Regions from separate parts of the Alteromonas sp. MmMcT2-5 genome, predicted to be linked through region 4. Evidence: predicted binding sites of a transcription regulator. Region 4 holds the regulator's gene; each other region holds the start of a gene.
The links. Region 4 encodes sigma-54, which starts transcription at its own class of promoters, with help from an activator protein. Its sites were predicted from a motif close to GTTGGCACGNNNNTNGNNT; they were not measured.

Region 1 (5,137 bases), on a different contig from region 4:
TAATTCTTTTTGCGCTGCAAGGTATAGGCCTTGTTGGAGATATGTTAAACCTAACATTTCTCTTGCCTTTAAAAGCGAAGGGTCGTCTTTTATTACATTTTTGAGGGTAACTGACGCTTCTTGTAATTGCCCTTTTTCAAGCATTAATTCTGCGTCAGCCAGACGCTTTTCTGGAGAGTTGTCGCTACACGCAGACAACAAGCATAACAGCATGGCTACTGACAATTTAGAATAATTTTTCACATTAGCTTCCTTATTGCTTAACCTAGCTAAGGTAACGTATTCCAGATAATTTACAAGCTATTCAAGGACTTTTTCTAAGGCAATTCTGTATCACTCTGATAAGAAAAGAGCAAAAAAAAAGCTGCCTATTTAAGGCAGCTCTTTAAGTCTTTTGCTTGTATCCGTGTCGATATTATTTTCTACGACGACGTGAGAAACCGAACATGCTGATAAGGCCTAGGCTCAAAACTGCAACTGTTGATGGCTCAGGTACACGGAACTCTACAGTAACAGCGTGGTTATCGCTGATAAGCACTGTGTCACCATCTGAGTCGATTGGGTTAGCGATGTTATCTGCTAACTCACCAACAGTAACTGTTTGTGAAGCATAAAGTAGGATGTCAGTTAGCGTTGCAGTAATGTAATCTTGGAAAGATACGAAGTTACCTGAACTGTCTTGGAAGTAGAAAACTTCTTGACCAGCTGGAGTAAGGCTAACTTCAGTAATTAGCGACTCGATAACTTGCTCACCAAGGTTAATTGAGCTTGTGCTGAACTCGCTTTGTACTAACAACTCTGCACTACCATTATCAACAGTAACAACATCAGGAGTAAAGAAGTCATAGCTGTATTGATAAGAGTAGATATCTAGAACACCGCCAGTGTAAGTAACAGAGTCACCACCTGGGTTAAGGATACCGTCTAATTCGAAATCAAATGTAAGTGCAGTAACTACGACAGTAGGGAGAGTTGAACCGTCCACGCCAAGATTGTTTGGCTCAGGGTCGTAAGTAAACGTGTTCGCAATAGCGCCATCGTCAGAAAGCACAAGGTCAGACAGATCAGTAAATCCAGCCATTGAACCGTTAAAGGTATAGCCGATTAGGCCAATACCACCGCGAGACACAATATCTCCAGTCGCTGTATTTACTTCAGAAACTGAGTCGTATTGAAGACCTAAACCATCGATTGCACCGCGAGGGTTAACTACTGAATCGTCAGATAAGTCTAAGTAAAAAGGTGTCGCTGCTGCTTGTCCACTAAGCGCTAAACCAGCAGCCATCATTGTTGTAAGAAGTAACTTTTTCATTTCCGCTCTCCGTTATGTTTGCAGCGATTTCTTGAAGTCACTTGGTTAAAGCACTATGCGTGCCAACTTTTAAGTTGTTGATAAGTAATGAAAATTAATTATTCCATTTTCGCGGTGTAAATTATGCTGACAGCTCAAAGTCATAGTTGCGAAAGAGCTCAACGGCATCATCCTTGTTGTGATCTTAATGTATGTTTTATGTTTTTATACATTATTGAAAACCCTTTAGGGAGGTTTTTGTGAAGCATTTCCGGCGTGATGTGATAGGCGGCCCTCTTACCATGGTAATCTACGATCGGTCCAATCTGTTCAAAGCGTATTCCAATAAAACGCATTGACCGAGCAAGCCTTGGCTCCATCATTACATAGTTATGTTTAACACCTGAGTTAACTGAGACTGCTGCGGCAGCAAGATATAGTCCTATCGCAATGAAAGGGAAGCAACGTAACTCTGTTTCAGAATAACTTTCTGGATTGATAGCACCAATTGCAGCACCATCGAATTTATCCATCTGTCTTCGACGGAACTCATTTGGTACTGCAAGTCGAGAAATTTCACAAATCTCATGGCGGGGGAAGTTTCTAGGATCAAGTGCGCTATTTGTAATCGAATCACAACAGTACTTTTCTATGGGAAGAAGTTGATTTTCTGTATTGGGGCGAACCATTCGAACAGTACCCGCGAATCTCTGGTTTTGTACATGTTCGATTAAACAACACACCGAATAAGCATCGAATTCATCACTTTCTATTTCTAAAGGATTAGGTGGTTCAAAACCTTCTTCTGTACAATATACTTGATACCTAATTTTGAATGATTCATTTTTCAGAGCCTCGTCATGCGCTATCTTTGGCACTAAGTAAGTAGAAAAGTGGTGAGATATCTCTTTAACTTCTTGTAGTTTTTGATATCCCTTAAGTGCTTTAGTTACTCGACTATTGGCACCAAAAATATTCTGTACCTTTTGTACCAACTTTCCTTTTTGCATAACACTTTCTACCTGTCTTAGAGACTACGACCATTGATGCTGTTTAGGCAATGATGTTTTTATATTGTATTCAGCTAGAGTAAGTATAGTTTGTAAATATACGTTCATGTACGTATTATTTTTTTCGGCTCTCTAGCGCTTCATGAGCAACAATACCTCGTTGCAAGTTCTTATTTTTATAACAATATACTTCTATATGCTTACACAAAATAGCTCTAAAACAATATGTTCAGTGATTTTTCTTTTAATTTATACAGTTTTAAAGGCCCCAGTGTTTGCGGAAGATCTAGTATCTCTCACTAAACGCGTTACAGCGTCTACCGTTGCCATCGCACTTCACAGTCCTATTAAAAGCAATGCCCCTTCAATAAAAGGAACTGGCTTTGTGGTACACGATGGACACTATGTTGTTACAAATTACCACGTTGTTGAGCAAGAATTGGATCCTACAATAGTAGAATATTATGTAGCGATGCTGCCTACTGACGGGGGCTTTTCTTTCCAAAAACTTCAATTAATGGAAATTGATATAGAACACGACCTGGCGCTCTTCGCCACAAGTGAGGCGATGTCTCCTCTTGTTCTAGCAGACGAGGACTTGCAACCAGCGGGCACTGACATTGCCATATTTGGTTATCCCCTTGGCGCAGCCCTTGGTTTGTATCCTGCCGTTCACAGGGGAATAATCGCTGCGTTAACACCCGACTTTATGCCTGCCAATGACGCTAGAGCATTAACAAGTAACCAACTAAGGCGTTTAAAAAATCCAGAACTAATTTATCAATTAGACATAACCGCTTTTCCCGGCAATTCAGGCAGTCCTGTGGTAAACCAAAAAACTGGCGAGATTATTGCTGTAATAAATAAAGTGTATGTTAGAGACGGTAAAGAAAGTGCTCTCACTAACCCTTCAGGTATTTCCTACGCAATACCTGTAAAACACGTTATCGCTTTATTAAATCGTGCTTTATCGAAAGTGGAAAGTAATTGAACAGGAATAGTAAATGAAAATCTTAGTCACCGGAGCAGCTGGTTTCATTGGTGCAGCTGTATCGCAATACCTTATCAATCGTGGTGACCATGTTGTCGGGATTGACAACATTAACGATTATTACGATGTGAATTTAAAACATGCTCGTCTAGACGAGATTAAATCATCTACTGCTGCTGATTTATTTTCATTTATCGAGATGGGGGTAGAGGAGCGCGACAAAATGGCTGCGCTTTTTGAAGAGCACAAATTTGATAGAGTGGTGCATTTGGCTGCTCAAGCTGGTGTGCGTTATTCACTTGAAAATCCTAACGCTTACGTCGACTCAAATATTGTTGGCTTTGTGAATATTCTAGAAGGGTGTCGCCATAATAAAGTCGAGCATTTGGTGTACGCGTCATCTAGCTCAGTCTACGGTGCGAATGAGACTATGCCGTTTTCAGAACAGCATAACGTAGATCATCAAGTTAGCTTGTATGCGGCTTCTAAAAAAGCTAACGAGCTAATGGCTCATACTTATAGTCACTTGTATAACTTGCCTACAACGGGGCTGCGCTTTTTCACTGTTTACGGGCCTTGGGGCCGTCCAGACATGGCGCTTTTCAAGTTCACTAAGGCTATTTTGGAAGGTAAAACAATACAGGTTTACAACTATGGTAACCACCGTCGTGACTTCACTTATATCGATGATATCGTTGAAGGCGTAATTCGCTCATTGGATAATGTGGCTAAACCTAATGAGAATTGGGACGGCGGCAATCCAGATCCAAGTACGAGTAAGGCGCCCTATAAGGTATACAATATTGGTGCGCAGACACCAGTGCACCTTTTGAAGTTTATTGAAACCCTTGAGAGTGCATTGGGTATTGAGGCGAAGAAAGAACTTCTTCCTATGCAGCCAGGCGATGTGCCTGACACCTATGCTGATGTGTCGTCGCTCGTTGAAGATACTGGGTACCAGCCATCTACCGATGTTGAAACAGGCGTAAAAGCGTTTGTCGACTGGTATCGTGACTTTTATAAAGTGTAAGCGCTAGCGACTTATAATTACTTTCTGAAACCGTTAAAGTGCACTGCTTCTCATAAATCCCGCACACTTTTTGGGCAAGAACTCTTTCGTGGTTGCATAACCGAGCTCAAAAAGTGTGTTCTTAATTTCAGGTGTAAGCGAAAAATCTACCGCGGAAATCTCCCCGGTATTCACCACCACCGTATTGTGCCAATACTTCGCATTGACGTACTCCCTGGATATTGCCGTCATAAACGTGCGAATAAGCATGCTGACGTATTGCGGCAGTTGAAGTAAGTTCTTTTTAATGGCTTTACGTTTTTGTTCGGTGCTTTGCAGTCTGAAGCATACTGATGGCGTGCCATCGCCTCGCCAATCTTCAAACAGCGCATCTTCAGACAATATAGCGCCGTCTACTAGCAAGTGCTCTTTAAACGGTTTAAACGAGAAGATGAGCGGTATCGACATAGAATACCGCACTGCTTCTGACACCTTCATATCTGGAGAGGTTTGTTTGTTGAACAAAACTGGTCCGCCGCCGTTTACGTCGGTAGCGAGAATATGCAGATTGAGCGGGAGGTCGGCAAACACTGCGCCTTCCAATTGTTCGTCAATCCATCGCTGAAATACGTCGCCAGAAGACAGCCCGCCTTCCCGGAGTAATCTTACGAGTGAAAATTCAGTGAATTGCTTGAAATCAGTAACCAGTGCGAGCTCTCGCATTTGCTCCACTGTGTAACCTTTGGCATAAAGCGAAGCGATAATCGAGCCACCTGATACACCCACTAAAGTGTCGAAGCCTACGTTCATGTCCTGCAGCGCTTTAATGATGCCGA
Region 2 (5,137 bases), on a different contig from region 4:
ACTATTGAATATTTGTTCGTAGGAAAAAATGGCAGATTCAAGCGAAAAAACAGAAGACCCCACGGGGAAAAAACTCGAAGATGCCCGAAAAAAAGGGCAGCTAGCCCGATCCCGTGAACTCTCTACGACCCTAGTACTTATCGTCAGTGCTTTTATGTTCTTGTTTGTGGGCGGGTGGATTGCTGAATCTTTTTTTAAACTTACTCAGAGAATGTTCATTCTCTCTCGTGACGAAACCTATGATATCACCCACATGTTTGGCGCATGGGGTGAAGCCTTTTCGGCAGTAGGTCCTGCCGTGCTGCTATACATGGTTGTGGCAATGATAGCGGGCATTTACGGCTCTATCGCCCTTGGCGGTTTTAACTTTACCTGGGAAGGTGCAAAACCTAAGGGTTCAAAAATGAGCCCTATCCAAGGCTTCAAACGCATGTTTGGCATGAACGGCTTGGTAGAGTTACTTAAGTCTATTGCGAAAGTTGTAGCCATTATCGGCATGGCAATTGGGGCGTTACTGTTCTTTGAAGATGAAGCGCTCCACCTTGATATGGAGCTTTATCCGGGAAACATCTTTCACGCACTCGACATGCTTAAGTGGGCGTTTCTTATTCTGGTGTGCGGCATGATCCCTATCGCGCTCATTGATGTGCCTTATCAAATGTATAAGCACAACAAAGAAATGAAGATGACCAAGCAAGAGGTTAAAGACGAACGGAAAAATGCGGAAGGCGACCCTATGGTTAAAGGCCGAATTCGCCGTCTGCAATATCAGGCTGCAACCAAGCGCATGATGCAGGAAGTACCACAAGCAGACGTTGTCGTGACCAACCCTACTCACTTTTCTGTTGCTATTAAATATGACGAGAAGGGGGTAAGGGCGCCGGTTGTGGTCGCGAAAGGTGCTGATGAGCTAGCGATGCACATCAGAAAAATTGCTACCGCCAACGATGTGCCGTTGATCCCTTCACCCATGTTAGCGCGAGCCATTTTCTACTCCACTGAAGTGGACGATGAAATTCCTAACGCTTTATTTATGGCGGTAGCGCAGGTGCTCGCACATGTTTATCAGTTAAAAGCGCATAGAGCAGGTAAGGGCAAACGTCCTAAGCCACTTAAACGGGATTTGCCTATCCCACCAGAGTACCGACACTAACCCAACCGCTAAATGGGTTAAAATTGACTTTGAAGGTGGGACATAGGTATGTGCCCCCAACCAGCTAGCAAATTCTCCACACGCTGTCCGTAAGTTAGGTTGTTTAGATGCATGAGCTACATGACTAAAAGTCAGCATGATGACAAGGCTGACCCAACAAAACGTTGCAACACGGTTTTGTAGTACTACCATGAATAATCCTTTTAAAACGAAGAGTAGGCCCTAGGAATAGTGACGTAATTATAAACTGTTCGTATGTCCCTCGGATACAAAATCTTAATCGCTCTATACAAGTCACTGTAGACAGTAATCACGCATGATTACAGCTCAGATTTGGATAACTTTTGCGTAAAACACAAAGCTGGCACGTTAGTTGAAAACTCACTAGAAGATTCACATAAAGCGTCAATTTTCTGATAGAGAGACACCAAGCCATGCAGTTATCCGGTTATCTTCAGCGATTCGATAAAAATCAGCTGCAAAATTTTACCAGTGGTTTAGGCGCACCCATCGTCCTTTTGGCAATTATGGGCATGGTTATATTGCCTATGCCGCCATTCTTACTGGACGTGCTGTTTAGCTTTAATATTGCGTTGTCGCTAGTCATTATCTTGGTGGCTGTACTTACCCAGCGTCCAGTAGATTTCGGCATTTTCCCCTTGGTGTTACTTATCGCTACCGTATTGAGACTAGCGCTTAACGTGGCTTCTACTCGCGTTGTCTTACTTTACGGACATGAAGGCGGCGATGCAGCAGGTAAAGTTATCGAAGCCTTCGGTGAGGTCGTGATTGGTGGTAACTACGCCGTAGGTATTGTTGTTTTCGCCATTCTTCTTATTATCAACTTCAAAGTTGTAACCGCAGGCGCAGGACGTATTTCAGAAGTAAGCGCTCGCTTTACGTTAGATGCTATGCCCGGTAAGCAAATGGCCATAGATGCTGATTTAAATGCAGGGTATATAGATCAAGATCAAGCACGTAAACGCCGTGAAGAGATTACCGCAGAAGCGGATTTCTACGGGTCGATGGACGGTGCGTCAAAATTTGTAAAGGGTGATGCGGTCGCAGGCCTTTTCATCATGCTAATTAATATTGTTGGTGGTCTTTTTATCGGCATGATTCAGCACGGGCTTTCATTCGGTAACGCTATAGAAATCTACACCATATTGACCATCGGTGATGGTTTGGTGGCGCAAATTCCTTCATTGTTACTTTCGGTCGCTACAGCCATTATCGTTACTCGTGAAAACGAGACTCAGGAAATGGGCAAAGAAATCCGCGGTCAGCTTGGTAATAATCAAGCTCTTTATATAGCCTCGGGCGTTCTATTTGTGATGGGTATCATTCCTGGGATGCCTCATATCGCATTCTTAGGGTTCTCATTCTTGATTGCAGGCTTTGCTTACTGGCAGTCGGTCCAAGAAAAGAGAAAGGCCGCAGAGCCCAAAGTGCCAGACAATGTGGTAAAAGATGAATCGGTTGCGCCTGAAGTGAAAGAGCTTGGCTGGGATGATGTTCAGCAGGTAGATACCATCGGATTGGAAGTGGGCTATCGTTTAATTCCTCTTGTCGATAAATCCCAAGGTGGCGAGTTGTTGACGCGCATTAAAGGCGTACGTAAGAAACTATCGCAAGAGCTGGGTTTCCTTATTCCGCCTGTCCACATTCGCGATAACTTGGATTTAGAGCCCAACACTTACACCATCGCTATGCTAGGCGTAACGATTGGGGATTCCATCATCAGTCACGATGAAGAACTTGCTATTAATCCAGGGCAAGTGTTCGGTAAATTAGAAGGGCGTGCCACTAAAGACCCCGCGTTTGGCTTAGACGCAGTATGGATTAAGCCCAACAAACGGGAGCATGCACAAACCCTTGGGTACACAGTTGTAGACGCTGCGACCGTTGTAGCGACCCATTTAAGCCAATTACTTTCTAACAATGCATATCAATTATTAGGGCACGAGGAAGCGCAACAACTTCTTGATATGCTTGCCAAACAGCATCCGAAACTGGTTGAAGGGTTAGTACCAGACATCCTTCCGTTAAGCACCGTCGTGAAGGTACTGCAAACCTTATTGTTTGAAGGTGTGCCTATTCGCGATATGCGTACAATCGTTCAAACACTCAGTGAGTACGGCACGCGCAGCCAAGACCCCGATGTTTTAGTGTCTGCAGTGCGTATTGCCCTTAAACGTTTAATTGTCCAAGAAATTACTCAAGGTGCAAAAGAGATACCTGTCATAACCTTGGCGCCAGAGTTGGAACAGATGTTGCACCAGTCACTTCAAGCAGGTGGCGAAGATGGCGCTGGCATAGAACCAGGTCTGGCAGACAAGCTGCAAAAATCATTGCAGCAAGCCAGTCAGCAGCAAGAGTTAGAAGGAGAGCCTGCAGTACTCCTTACCTCAGGCATGCTACGACCCGTTCTGTCTCGCTTCTTAAAATATTCGGTTGTTGGGCTTCATGTTCTGTCTTACCAAGAAGTGCCTGACGACAAACAAATAAAAATAGTCAGTTCGGTCGGTCAATAATCTGACACTGGGTGATTGGAGAGGTTGCAATGAAAATTAGACGTTTCTTCGGCAAAGATATGCGTGAGGCATTAAGCCAAGTTAAAGCTGAATTGGGCAGTGACGCTGTGATCATGTCAAATCGCAAAGTCGCTGACGGTATTGAGCTTGTCGCAGCCTACGACAAAGAACCTGAAGCGAAGTTGTTTACGCCGAAAGCGTCTCCACAAGCAGCTGCAAAAACACCTGGCCAAAAGGCAGTGCCTAGCTTGAGCGAAATCATTGGTGACGACGGTCCTGATAGCCTTAAAGCACTGCTAGAAAAGCAGCACGGTGGAAATAATGGCGTGGCGAGTCCCGCGCAACCTAACCAACCAATGACAGCGAATGCTAAGCACGCCAATGAAATTGCTTCGCACTTAGACTTCTCAGAAGCCTTTATTGACGACGTAGAAGCCCAGCAGTCTTCTCATGAACCAGTTCGTCAGAACGCTTTCCCAGAGCATCAAGCGTCAAGTATGGATGATACCTCTGTGACGCAGTCAGCGGAGCTTGCGCAAATCAAGGAAGAGTTAGCGTCTCTTCGCGATGTATTGCAATATCAAGTGGCCGACTTGATGGAAGCTAAAAACAAACGTCAAAAACCTGTTCATCAATATCTAATCACCCGTTTAACCGATATGGGGTTAAGCAACGCGTTAGCGAAACAGCTTATTAGCTATACGCCGTCACATTACAACGAACGAGATGCATGGGTATATCTTCTTAACCTATTGGCTAATCGCATAAATGTGACAGGAAACGATATACTTAGCGCACAAGGTGCTGTTGCATTAGTAGGACCAACAGGTACCGGTAAAACAACTACCGTTGCGAAACTTGCTGCCCGCTATGCGCAAAAATACGGTGCAGAGTCGGTTGCGATGATTACCATCGATACGTATAGAATTGCCGCCTATGAGCAGCTAGCGACATACGGAAAGATTATTGGCTGCACGGTGAGAAAAGCGCAGACTAGTGAAGAACTTGCGGATTTATTATTCCAACTTCGTCATAAGCGACTAGTATTGATTGATACGGCTGGATTTAGTCAAAGAGACAGTCGATTAATTAAACAAATTAAGCAGTTTGATAACGGACAAATGCCAAATGTTAAAAAATATTTGGTAGCGCAAGCAAATACGCAATATCCTGCTTTGCAGAGAATCATTCAAGCGTATGATGATATTGAACTAAGTGGCTGTATTTTCACAAAGTTAGATGAGTGCTACTCTTTAGGAGAGGTGCTTAGTGCAGCGGTTGAATACCAATTACCGGTTAGTTATGTCACCGATGGTCAAAAAGTACCTGAAGACATTAAGATTGCAGAAGCGAAATCTTTGGTTTCCGCTGCTGCAAAGCTTTATAAAAAGTACGGTTTGAATCATACTAGTGGTAACAACGCAATTAAAACAGCATAAGCAGTATGATT
Region 3 (5,137 bases), on a different contig from region 4:
TCAAGCATTTGCGCTGCTGCCAAGATTACTGACGTCGGGTTAGCTAAGTTCTTACCAGCAATGTCTGGTGCAGAACCGTGAACGGCTTCGAAGATTGCACAATCTTCACCGATGTTTGCACCTGGTGCCATACCAAGACCACCGACAAGACCAGCACATAGGTCAGATAGAATGTCACCGAAAAGGTTAGTCGTAACGATAACGTCAAACTGATGCGGGTTCATCACAAGCTGCATACAGCAGTTATCAACGATCATTTCAGCTGACTCGATGTCAGGATAACGCTCACCAACTTCACGGGCTACTTTAAGGAAAAGACCTGATGTTGACTTAAGGATGTTAGCTTTGTGAACAGCTGTTACTTTCTTACGACCTTCACGGCGCGCTAATTCATAAGCAAAAACAACGATTTTTTCAGCGCCGTCACGAGTGATCTTACTCATTGCTTCAGCTTCGTTACCGTCTTCTGATACAACTTGGCCAAGACCAGAGTACATACCTTGCGTGTTTTCACGAACGGTAATGATATCGATGTCTTCGTAACGTGCTTTTGTGCCTTTGAATGACATCACAGGACGAAGGTTTGCGTACAGTTTGAACTGCTTGCGAAGACTAACGTTGATTGAAGTAAAACCTTCACCAACGGGGGTCGTTAAAGGACCTTTAAGCGCAACTTTGTTTTTTGCGATTAGGTCTAAAGTTTCTTGAGGTAGAAGCTCGCCATGTTCTTCCAGTGCGACTAGGCCAGCATCGGCATAGTCATAGGCAAAGTCACAGCCAACCTTATCTAAAATTTTTGTGGTTGCATCGATAATGTCCGGGCCAATGCCGTCACCGCGAATGACTGTAATACGTTGCTGAGTCATGTGGAGGGATCCTCTGGTAATTCTGTTGTCAAAATCGTTAGGTTTATTCAATTTGTAGCTTGGCGTTTATGAGCCAATTTCTGCCTGCTTAATTATTATAATGGAAAATGTAGGGAAAAAGGGTTAAGCACTGCAAAAGTTGCCGTATTTTATACGATACCTGGCGCAAGTTATAGCCATTCGTAAAGATTAATTAAATAGCCGAGTACGATGTATTGGAGTAAATGGCGTTACTGCGCAAGCGGACAGAACAAAAGTGACCCATTAGCGTCTAGTGCGTTTACCACATCATCTCGTCGAATACCTAGGATATTTAAAAGTGTTTTGATATTGATATCCTGAAGTAATGGATAAATATCCTGATTAAATAAGCATGCTTTGGCGAGAGCGAAGCTCAACACCAGAATTGCTTGTTCCTTTTGAAGTGATTTAGCAACGTCCGTACTTACTTTACTGCATTGGTGTATAACGGCACGCCACGTCGAGCTTTGATGCCAACTTCCAGCAAGTTCAGAAGCGATTGCTAGCCAAGGCGTGTCAGATTTGACCTTGAATGCGCTATTAATGGACACAGCTTTGCTGAGGTCGACGGGTAATGCTCGTGACACTTTAAACCCTGGTAGCGTGAACAAGGGAGTACAAACAAAGGTCATAGTCAATGCGGCAGATTGCGGCGAAAACTTCGAATCGGCGAGTTGTGCGAAATAGCTTGCAAATGAACAAGCCAATAAAGTTAATTGCTTGCACATGCCCATCAGTGGAAATTGGTTTTGCGTTAGCCGTTCTAACAGAGCAAATTGAATAAGCATGTCACCCACACGTTCAATGCCGTAGGTCAAAACCGCCTGTTTAATGCTTTTAACCGGAAGCTGAAGACGGTTGTCCTGACTCGCAGTGTGCATCAAAAAGTGATTAAACGTGGGCACGCTTTCAATTTTTTCGCAAAGTTGTTCAATATCTACATCGCGCTTTTGCAGCTCATCGATAATAGTTATAAGAGCTTTAGGGGGATGCTGAATTGCGAATGTAGAAGGTAAAAATGGTGTGCCGCCATGATTTACTCTCGCAGTGGCGGTATCAGTGTAAAGAGCAACAAAGTGCTCAAACGGCATTGATAGTGAAATGGGAGAGCGTATTGACGATAGAGGCAGCCACTTTCCATCTTCATCGTCTTGACTAAGCATAAATACGTAGCCGTGATTTTGCTGAATGTCGACTAGCGCGCCCGGTACGCCGTTTGCGTAAACCTTTGCGCCAGGTAGCACACCATTAAATAGGTTGATAAGTGGTGCAATAAGGTGACGATGATGTGCTGGAAGGCGTAAAACGATCTGAGTGAAAACCTCACGATAATCTGCTTTTTTTGTTTTAGTAGCGAAAACATTTGCTAGGAGACAAAGCCTTTGAACCATATTAAGCCGAATGTCTGCAACGTAGTTAATGGGCTTGTCTGACCGAAATGCTTTTTGAAGTTTAATGATATCCAGCCAAATCGAGAGATTGTGTTTACGCAAAAAGCGAATGATATTGGCCGTTTGGTCGCTTGGTGTTCCTTTACTTGAAAGCCAGAGGGATGCGAGTAAAGACGCAAGCACATGTTGTAAATAGTGGTCGTTTAATCGGCAAAGCTTGCCAAACAGCGCCAATAATAAAAGATGTTGAGTATCTTTGGGAAGGTCATTATCGATGTGTAACGTTGCTGCAGCAAGCGCTGGATTGGCGTTTACTAAGGTCAGGATCCGTTTAGCGATTTTCAACCAATGGTTTATACGCTGCTCGACAGAAAGTTCAGTGTTACCTAACTGAACCAGGCGTTTAAGCGTGGAAATGATGTCGCTCACTCCCCATCCTTCTAACTTTTTTGGTAACTGGAGTAAGCCCCTTCACCCCATGCAATAAGTTTGTCGTTTTCAAAAAGTAACGGTGTACATTCATCTTGCGTGGTTAAGCCGTCAGCGCGCACATGTTGTGTCCTGAAAAACATAACCTGTATCGCCGTTGCTCCTTGTCGCTTAGCTTCTGTAATGTCAGGTGAGCCTAACAAAGCCAAAACCTCTTCTCTTGTACTGCCCAACTTCAACTTGGTAATTTGCACACGGTTATATTCTTCACGGTCTTTCCAATCCATATTTTCTGGCTTATCGGGATAGAACGCGATAACCATAAAAACAAACACCGCATAAAGGGCGATGCCAGCTAAAATTAGACGAATAACCTTGGTATTCATGACCGTTACTTCTCGTTTTTCTTTACTTTAATGTTAGTGTTAATCACGAGTGGGACGCATTTCCATCACGTTGAGAGAAAGCTTGATGCTTTAATGCGTAAAACAATACTCTTTAGTAGTGTAACGCAAAACGTCTGCCAAGCATAAGTAGTAAACGTAAGCAAATGCGTCTTATCACGGTTATCGGTTATTCATTACCTTATTTTTCATTCTTCACAACGTAACACGGTTCATATGCCGTCCCCGGGAGCTTCATTCGGTGCTGTTTTACAAAGGATTCTAGCAGCGTATCGACTTTTTCCATCAGTGCACTGTCACCAGTAAGTTCAAACGGACCATGTTTTTTAATTTGGGCAATACCCTCTGCTTTAACGTTTCCTGCGACAATACCCGAAAACGCTTTTCGCAAATTAGCGGCAAGGTCACTTTTGCTTTGATCCAAATGAAGCTGAAGTGCAGCCATGCTTTCATGAGTTGGAATGAAGGGTTGTTGAAAATCTTGCTCTATCTTTAACGACCAGTTGAAGCTAAAAGCGTCACCCATGGCACCTCTAAACTGCTTCACTTTTTCAAGCTGCTTCTTCATAGTGCGGGCAACTTCTTCCGGGTCGTTCACAATAATTTGATATTTTGATTGCGCTTGTGAACCAAGCGTTGCACCGACAAAGGCGTCAATAGCCTCGAAATACTCTTCGCTACCAGCAGGGCCAGTCAATATAAAAGGGAAGGGCTGCTGTGCATTTCGTTCATTCATCAAGATGCCAAGCAGGTAAAGCAGTTCTTCTGCTGTACCAACACCTCCTGGGAACACGACGATACCATGGCCCAATCTAACGAACGCTTCTAGGCGTTTTTCGATATCCGGCATGATAATGAGCTCGTTTACTATGGCATTCGGTGGCTCAGCAGCAATGATACTCGGCTCTGATATACCAATGTAACGCCCGGTTTTATGGCGCTGCTTAGCATGACCAATGGTAGCGCCTTTCATTGGGCCTTTCATTGCCCCAGGGCCGCATCCGGTACAAATATTCATATCACGTAAGCCAAGTTGATAGCCTACTTCTTTAGTGTATTTATACTCAACCTGATTTATAGAGTGGCCACCCCAGCAAACAATAGTGTTTACGCCGTCGTTACCCTCAAGTGCTTTGGCATGGCGTAGCATGTCAAAAACCATATCGGTAATGTCGTTACCTTCCGCTGGAGCGGTTTGGTGAAGAAATGCATACTTATTACCCATGTAAAGCAAGTCGCGCAGTACAGCGAAAAGATGTTCGTGTACACCACGTACGAGTTGCTCATCTACGAACGCTACCTCGGGCGGATTGACGAGCTCAATTTTTACGCCTCGTTCACGACGTATGAGCTTAATTTCAAAATTCTCATAGGGGGCGAATAGCGCTTCGAAATTGTCTTCATCAACGCCGCTGTTCAATACAGCAAGGCAGCAGTTTCTGAACATAGCGAAAAGCTCGCTATTAGTGGCATCTTGAAGGCGAGAAACTTCTACTTGCGACAGTTGGCTCATCCAGCCAACAGGGTTAAGCTGCACTTTCTTCATACTTTACTTCCTATAAGTCAGTGCTTAAATCAGTGACTACGAGATTGCGGCCGTTACGTTTCGCTTTATAAAGGTATTCATCGGCGCGCTCGAAAACCGTTTCTGTAGTATCATTTTCACCGAAACAGGTTGCGCCGAAAGAAGCGGTAATTTTTACTTTTTCTTGCTTAAATTTGAACGGCATAGCAGCGAGCTTTGTTCTAACTTCATTAAGCTTTTTATCAATATCTGCCATCTGCGTGTTAGGCAGCAGCATAACGAACTCTTCTCCCCCCCATCTGGCAACAAAATCATTTTCTGACAGGCTTTGTTTCAGAAACTTGCTCACCACTTGCAGAGTTTTGTCTCCTGCAGCGTGACCAAACCTATCGTTGATCGATTTAAAATGATCAATATCAACAACGGCAACTGCCAGAGTATCCCCACTAGATTTAAAGTGAGCATACGCTGCGTCTAATTTTTCGTTATATGCTTGTCTAT
Region 4 (5,137 bases):
TGTTTCAGCAACCTAAATACACCCTTTATACAGAAAACGCGTCATCACCATGGGTGGTAACCGCTGATGAAGGTACACTATACAATAACGAGCTAATCCAGCTGGAAAACCAAGTTAATATTGAGAACCAAACTGGCGATGACTTTGTCAGAAGTATATCGACCGAGTACATTCAAATTAATTTAGAAACCAAGCAAATGACATCTGACCAACCCGTTGAAATACTGGGCACCCAATATGTCATTTTAAGTAATGGGTTTAACGCGAATTTACGCACACAAGAATACGAGCTTTTAGATCATGTACAAACCACTTATTCCCCTAGCAACTAGTTTATTGCTTGCCATCGCTAGCGGTGCGGTACACGCCAGTGAAGATGATTTTTCGCAGCCCATAAAAATAGGCTCGAACACCCAGTTTATCGACGGTAAAAATAAAACCGCGTTGTACAAAGACGACGTACTCATAACTCAAGGCTCTTTGGTTATTGAAGCTGACGAAGTGGAAGTAATTGCCACTGACGGTGGTGGTCGTGAAATATTTATTGCTAGAGGAAAGCCTGCAAGCTATTCCCAGCAATTGGAAGACGGCACGCCAGTTTCGGCAAAAGCTAATGAAATACGCTATGAAGTGGTGAACCGAACGATTTCTCTTGCCGGAAACGCAGAGTTGAAACAAGACACCAGTAAAGTACAGGGTGACAACATCACGTTCGATATGATTACCGAGCAATTGCTAGCGACTGGCGGCGCAGGTAAGGATGGTGAGGGTCGAGTGACCACAGTATTCACACCTGAGACCATTCGCAAAACTTCGTCTAAGAAAGACAAAAAAGACAACGAGGGCAATGAATAGCAATGGCAACTTTGAGCGCTAAAAATCTTGCTAAGGCTTACAAGTCACGACAGGTTGTACGAGATGTAAGCCTGTCTGTCTCAACGGGTCAAATTGTTGGTCTTCTTGGCCCAAATGGCGCTGGTAAGACCACCACATTCTACATGATTGTTGGTTTAGTGAATCTGGATAAAGGCAAGATTGAAATCGACGACAATGAGCTAACTCATCAGCCCATGCACGAGCGCGCACGCCGCGGAATTGGCTACCTACCGCAGGAAGCCTCTATTTTCAGAAAGCTCACAGTGCATGAAAATATCATGGCCATTTTGCAAACCCGTAAAGATTTAAATTCACAACAGCAAGAAGAAGAAGCAGATGCGCTACTTGATGAATTTAATATTAACCATATACGTAATAGTACGGGGATGAGTTTGTCAGGGGGCGAACGCCGTCGCGTTGAGATTGCCCGCGCTCTGGCAGCAAAACCGCAATTTATTTTGTTAGACGAACCATTTGCTGGTGTTGATCCAATATCAGTTAATGATATAAAGAAGATAATACAACATCTTCGCGATAGGGGTATTGGAATCCTTATCACGGACCATAACGTACGAGAGACATTGGATGTTTGTGAAAAGGCGTACATTGTGAGTCATGGCGAGCTTATTGCGCAAGGAACGGCGGAACAGGTTTTAAGTAATCAAAAAGTAAGGGATGTATACCTAGGCGAACAATTCAGGCTATAGTTAATGTAACCGAATTGTCATTTTTCAGTTTCGCTCTGGTATATTCAATTTAGAGCATTTAAATAAGACGTAGATGAAACCATCTTTACAGCTAAAATTTAGCCAACAACTTACCATGACACCACAGCTTCAGCAGGCCATTAAACTGCTGCAGCTTTCTACACTTGATCTTCAACAAGAGATCCAAGAAGCGCTCGATTCTAATCCGCTATTAGAAGTTGAAGAAGGTAACGACGAGCCGCAACTAGAAAAGAACAATATCGACAACGATGACAGCGGCTCTGAGGCCACTGCTTCTGCATCTAGTGACACACTAGAAGCCGGCGATGCACTTGAGAAAAACGATCTTCCCGATGAGCTGCCAATCGACAGCACATGGGACGAATACTACTCTGCTTCATCTTCGCCTGCTCCGGGTCCATCCAATGACGACGAGCAAATCTTCCAAGGTGAGACTACTGAAGATATTCAAGAGCACCTTCTTTGGCAAATGCGCCTTACCCATTTCTCGGATACCGATCGCGCAATCGCTACAGCAATCATCGACTCTATTGACGAGTCAGGTTATTTAACCGTTACCCTTGATGATATTTTAGAAGCGGTTAACGATGATGATATGGAAGAGCCGATTGAAATGGACGAAATAGAATGTGTGCTAAAGCGCATTCAGATGTTCGACCCTATTGGTTCTGGCTCACGCTCTCCACAAGAATGTTTGATGGTGCAATTGCGCCAGTTTTCAGAAGACACACCGTGGCTTGCTGAAGCAAAGCAACTGATTGAAGAGTACTCTGACTTACTGAGCAGCAAAGACTATCGTACGCTTATGCGTAAAAGCCGATTGAAAGAAGATCAGCTACGCGAGGCAATGCGTTTACTGCAAACCTTGAATCCTCGCCCAGGTAGTGCTTTAGTTACTAAAGAGCCTGAGTACGTTATTCCTGATGTCTCAGTAACCAAGAAAAATGGCCGTTGGGTGGTTGAGCTGAACCCCGACAGTCTGCCTAAGTTAAGCGTAAATCAACAATACGCTGCAATGAGTCGCCGTGCCAAGAATAGTAGCGATTCACAATTCATCCGCTCACACATGCAAGAGGCTAAGTGGTTCATAAAGAGCCTTGAATCTCGTAACGAAACCTTAATGAAGGTTGCAAACTGCATTGTGCAGCAGCAAATGGGCTTTTTTGAGCACGGCCCGGAAATGATGAAACCAATGGTGCTAAATGATGTCGCAGAAATGGTAGATATGCACGAATCCACTATTTCGCGAGTGACAACGCAAAAGTACATGCATACGCCACGTGGAATCTTCGAATTGAAGTATTTTTTCTCAAGCCACGTTGCAACAGAGTCTGGTGGTGAATGTTCATCTACAGCGATTCGTGCATTGATCAAGAAATTAGTGGCCGCTGAAAAGCCTAGCAAGCCGCTAAGTGATAGCAAGATTGCTTCATTGTTGGCCGAACAAGGCATTAAAGTTGCCCGGCGAACAATAGCAAAGTACCGGGAATCGTTGTCGATCCCGCCGTCGAACCAACGCAAAAGCCTTATTTAATCGGGCTTAATAATATAAGGAAGACGAAATATGCAAATCAACCTTACTGGTCATCATGTCGAAATCACCGACTCTTTGCGTAATTATGTCGATACGAAGTTCAGCAAACTTGAACGTCACTTTGATCACATTTCTAATGTGCATGTCATCCTGAACGTTGAAAAATTAAATCAAAAAGCCGAAGCGACCGTTCATTTAAGTGGCGCTGAAGTATTCGCATCCTCAGAAAATACCGACATGTATGCGGCGATTGACAGCATGGTTGATAAACTCGACCGGCAGGTAATCAAGCATAAGGAAAAACTGAAAAAACATTAGTAGTTAATTAAGCATGGATATACAAGCCATCGTAAGTCTGGACCGCACCGAGTGTGCGGTTCAGTGTAATAGTAAAAAGCGAATTCTTGAGATCATCGCTGATATCGCTGCCAAGCAAAACGAGAACATTGATCAGGCAACGGTACTCAACAGTTTGATGGCTCGAGAGCGTATGGGTAGTACAGGCATTGGCAATGGTATCGCCCTGCCCCACGGACGCCTGCCGGGCCTTGAGAAAGTGATTGCCATTGTTGTAACCAGCACGCCAGCAATCGACTTTGACGCCCTTGACGAGAAACCCGTAGACATCTTTTTTGCGCTACTCGTTCCCGAGGAACAGACCGAAGGACACCTTCAAACGCTGGCCACCGTGGCTGGTAAACTAAGCGACAAAGAAACGATTAAAGCAATACGTCGCGCAACGACAAGCGACGATATTCTATCTGCATTAAGTTAAACATTAAGCGCCTATTAACCGTTTAGTAGGCGCCTAATTCAACAACGCGTATGTGATAAAACCAGAGTATTAGGGAGAAAGTAGGTGAAGCTGATAATAATCAGTGGTCGTTCGGGGTCTGGTAAGTCTGTCGCACTTCGCGCATTGGAAGATTTAGGTTATTACTGTGTTGATAATATCCCGGTAAACTTACTTCCCACCTTAACCCATACAGTTGTTGACGAGTACGATCAGGTTGCGGTAAGTATCGATGTGAGAAACTTACCTAAAAATCCTGACGATTTGGTAGAAATTCTAGACTACCTGCCTTCTTCGTGGTCGATGACCATTGTTTACATTGACGCGAGCGATGATGTACTGGTTAAGCGTTTTAGCGAAACACGTCGTCTTCACCCTCTCGCCAAGCTTAATAAATCGCTTTCAGAAGCCATTAAAGCCGAGTCTGCCCTACTTGCTCCTATTGCTGAGCGCGCAGATTTATATCTAGATACAGATAAGCTTACCATTCACCAACTGGCAGAGTTAATTCGAGAGCGTATCCTGGGTAAGAAAAGCTCACGCCTTGTGCTTGTGTTTGAGTCGTTTGGCTTTAAGCACGGCATTCCTAAAGATGCGGATTACGTTTTTGATGCCCGCTTTTTACCTAACCCCCACTGGGAGCCCGACCTTAAACATCTGACCGGATTAGACGCACCAGTAGAAGTATTTTTGGGGTCGCAGCCTGTAGTGACCAAGTTCATTTGGCAAATTCAGAATTTAATAACGACATGGCTGCCTCATTTAGAACGCAATAACAGAAGTTACGTAACCGTAGCCATTGGCTGTACTGGCGGGCAACACCGTTCGGTTTATATCGCACAGACCCTGTCGAAAACCTTCAGTGAAATACACCCTGATGTTCAAATTCGCCATAGAGAGCTGAATCAGTAATGACTATTCAAAAAACGCTAACTATCGTCAATAAGTTAGGGTTGCATGCGAGAGCGGCGACCCAACTGGTTAAACTGGCTAATCAATTCGACGCTAAAATCATCTTAAAAAAAGGCGATAAAGAAGCAGACGCAAGCAGTGTATTGGGATTAATGATGCTTGAAAGCCATCAAGGTGAACAGGTAGATGTGATTGTGGACGGCAGTGATGCTGTTGATGCACTTGCAGCTATTGAAGAGCTTATTGAGGGCAGATTTAACGAAGACGAATAGTCTTACTTACCCAATCCATTGA

Region 1: MHN09_RS03900 (PEP-CTERM sorting domain-containing protein) is a predicted target of sigma-54. The motif match lies at 1,361-1,379, and genes of this name have one in related genera.
Region 2: flhA (flagellar biosynthesis protein FlhA) is a predicted target of sigma-54. The motif match lies at 1,514-1,532, and genes of this name have one in related genera.
Region 3: MHN09_RS00345 (DUF3192 domain-containing protein) is a predicted target of sigma-54. The motif match lies at 3,217-3,235, and genes of this name have one in related genera.

The regions. Positions count from the first base shown of each region.
Region 1 covers NZ_JAKRFB010000003.1:83,846-88,982, forward strand. Annotated here, with positions in the region: gene prsT (XrtA/PEP-CTERM system TPR-repeat protein PrsT) at 1-243, opposite strand, end outside; gene MHN09_RS03900 (PEP-CTERM sorting domain-containing protein) at 416-1,312, opposite strand; gene MHN09_RS03905 (PEP-CTERM/exosortase system-associated acyltransferase) at 1,480-2,301, opposite strand; gene MHN09_RS03910 (serine protease) at 2,573-3,292, shown strand; gene MHN09_RS03915 (NAD-dependent epimerase) at 3,306-4,322, shown strand; gene MHN09_RS03920 (patatin-like phospholipase family protein) at 4,356-5,137, opposite strand, start outside.
Region 2 covers NZ_JAKRFB010000001.1:180,342-185,478, forward strand. Annotated here, with positions in the region: gene fliR (flagellar biosynthetic protein FliR) at 1-22, shown strand, start outside; gene flhB (flagellar biosynthesis protein FlhB) at 29-1,153, shown strand; gene flhA (flagellar biosynthesis protein FlhA) at 1,588-3,687, shown strand; gene flhF (flagellar biosynthesis protein FlhF) at 3,717-5,126, shown strand; gene MHN09_RS00855 (MinD/ParA family protein) at 5,132-5,137, shown strand, end outside.
Region 3 covers NZ_JAKRFB010000001.1:66,983-72,119, forward strand. Annotated here, with positions in the region: gene MHN09_RS00335 (isocitrate dehydrogenase) at 1-866, opposite strand, end outside; gene MHN09_RS00340 (histidine kinase) at 1,097-2,707, opposite strand; gene MHN09_RS00345 (DUF3192 domain-containing protein) at 2,719-3,093, opposite strand; gene ppnN (nucleotide 5'-monophosphate nucleosidase PpnN) at 3,293-4,657, opposite strand; gene MHN09_RS00355 (GGDEF domain-containing protein) at 4,668-5,137, opposite strand, start outside.
Region 4 covers NZ_JAKRFB010000014.1:57,185-62,321, reverse strand. Annotated here, with positions in the region: gene lptC (LPS export ABC transporter periplasmic protein LptC) at 1-332, shown strand, start outside; gene lptA (lipopolysaccharide transport periplasmic protein LptA) at 301-855, shown strand; gene lptB (LPS export ABC transporter ATP-binding protein) at 858-1,583, shown strand; gene MHN09_RS08370 (RNA polymerase factor sigma-54) at 1,657-3,138, shown strand; gene hpf (ribosome hibernation promoting factor) at 3,169-3,456, shown strand; gene ptsN (PTS IIA-like nitrogen regulatory protein PtsN) at 3,470-3,913, shown strand; gene rapZ (RNase adapter RapZ) at 3,998-4,843, shown strand; gene MHN09_RS08350 (HPr family phosphocarrier protein) at 4,843-5,115, shown strand.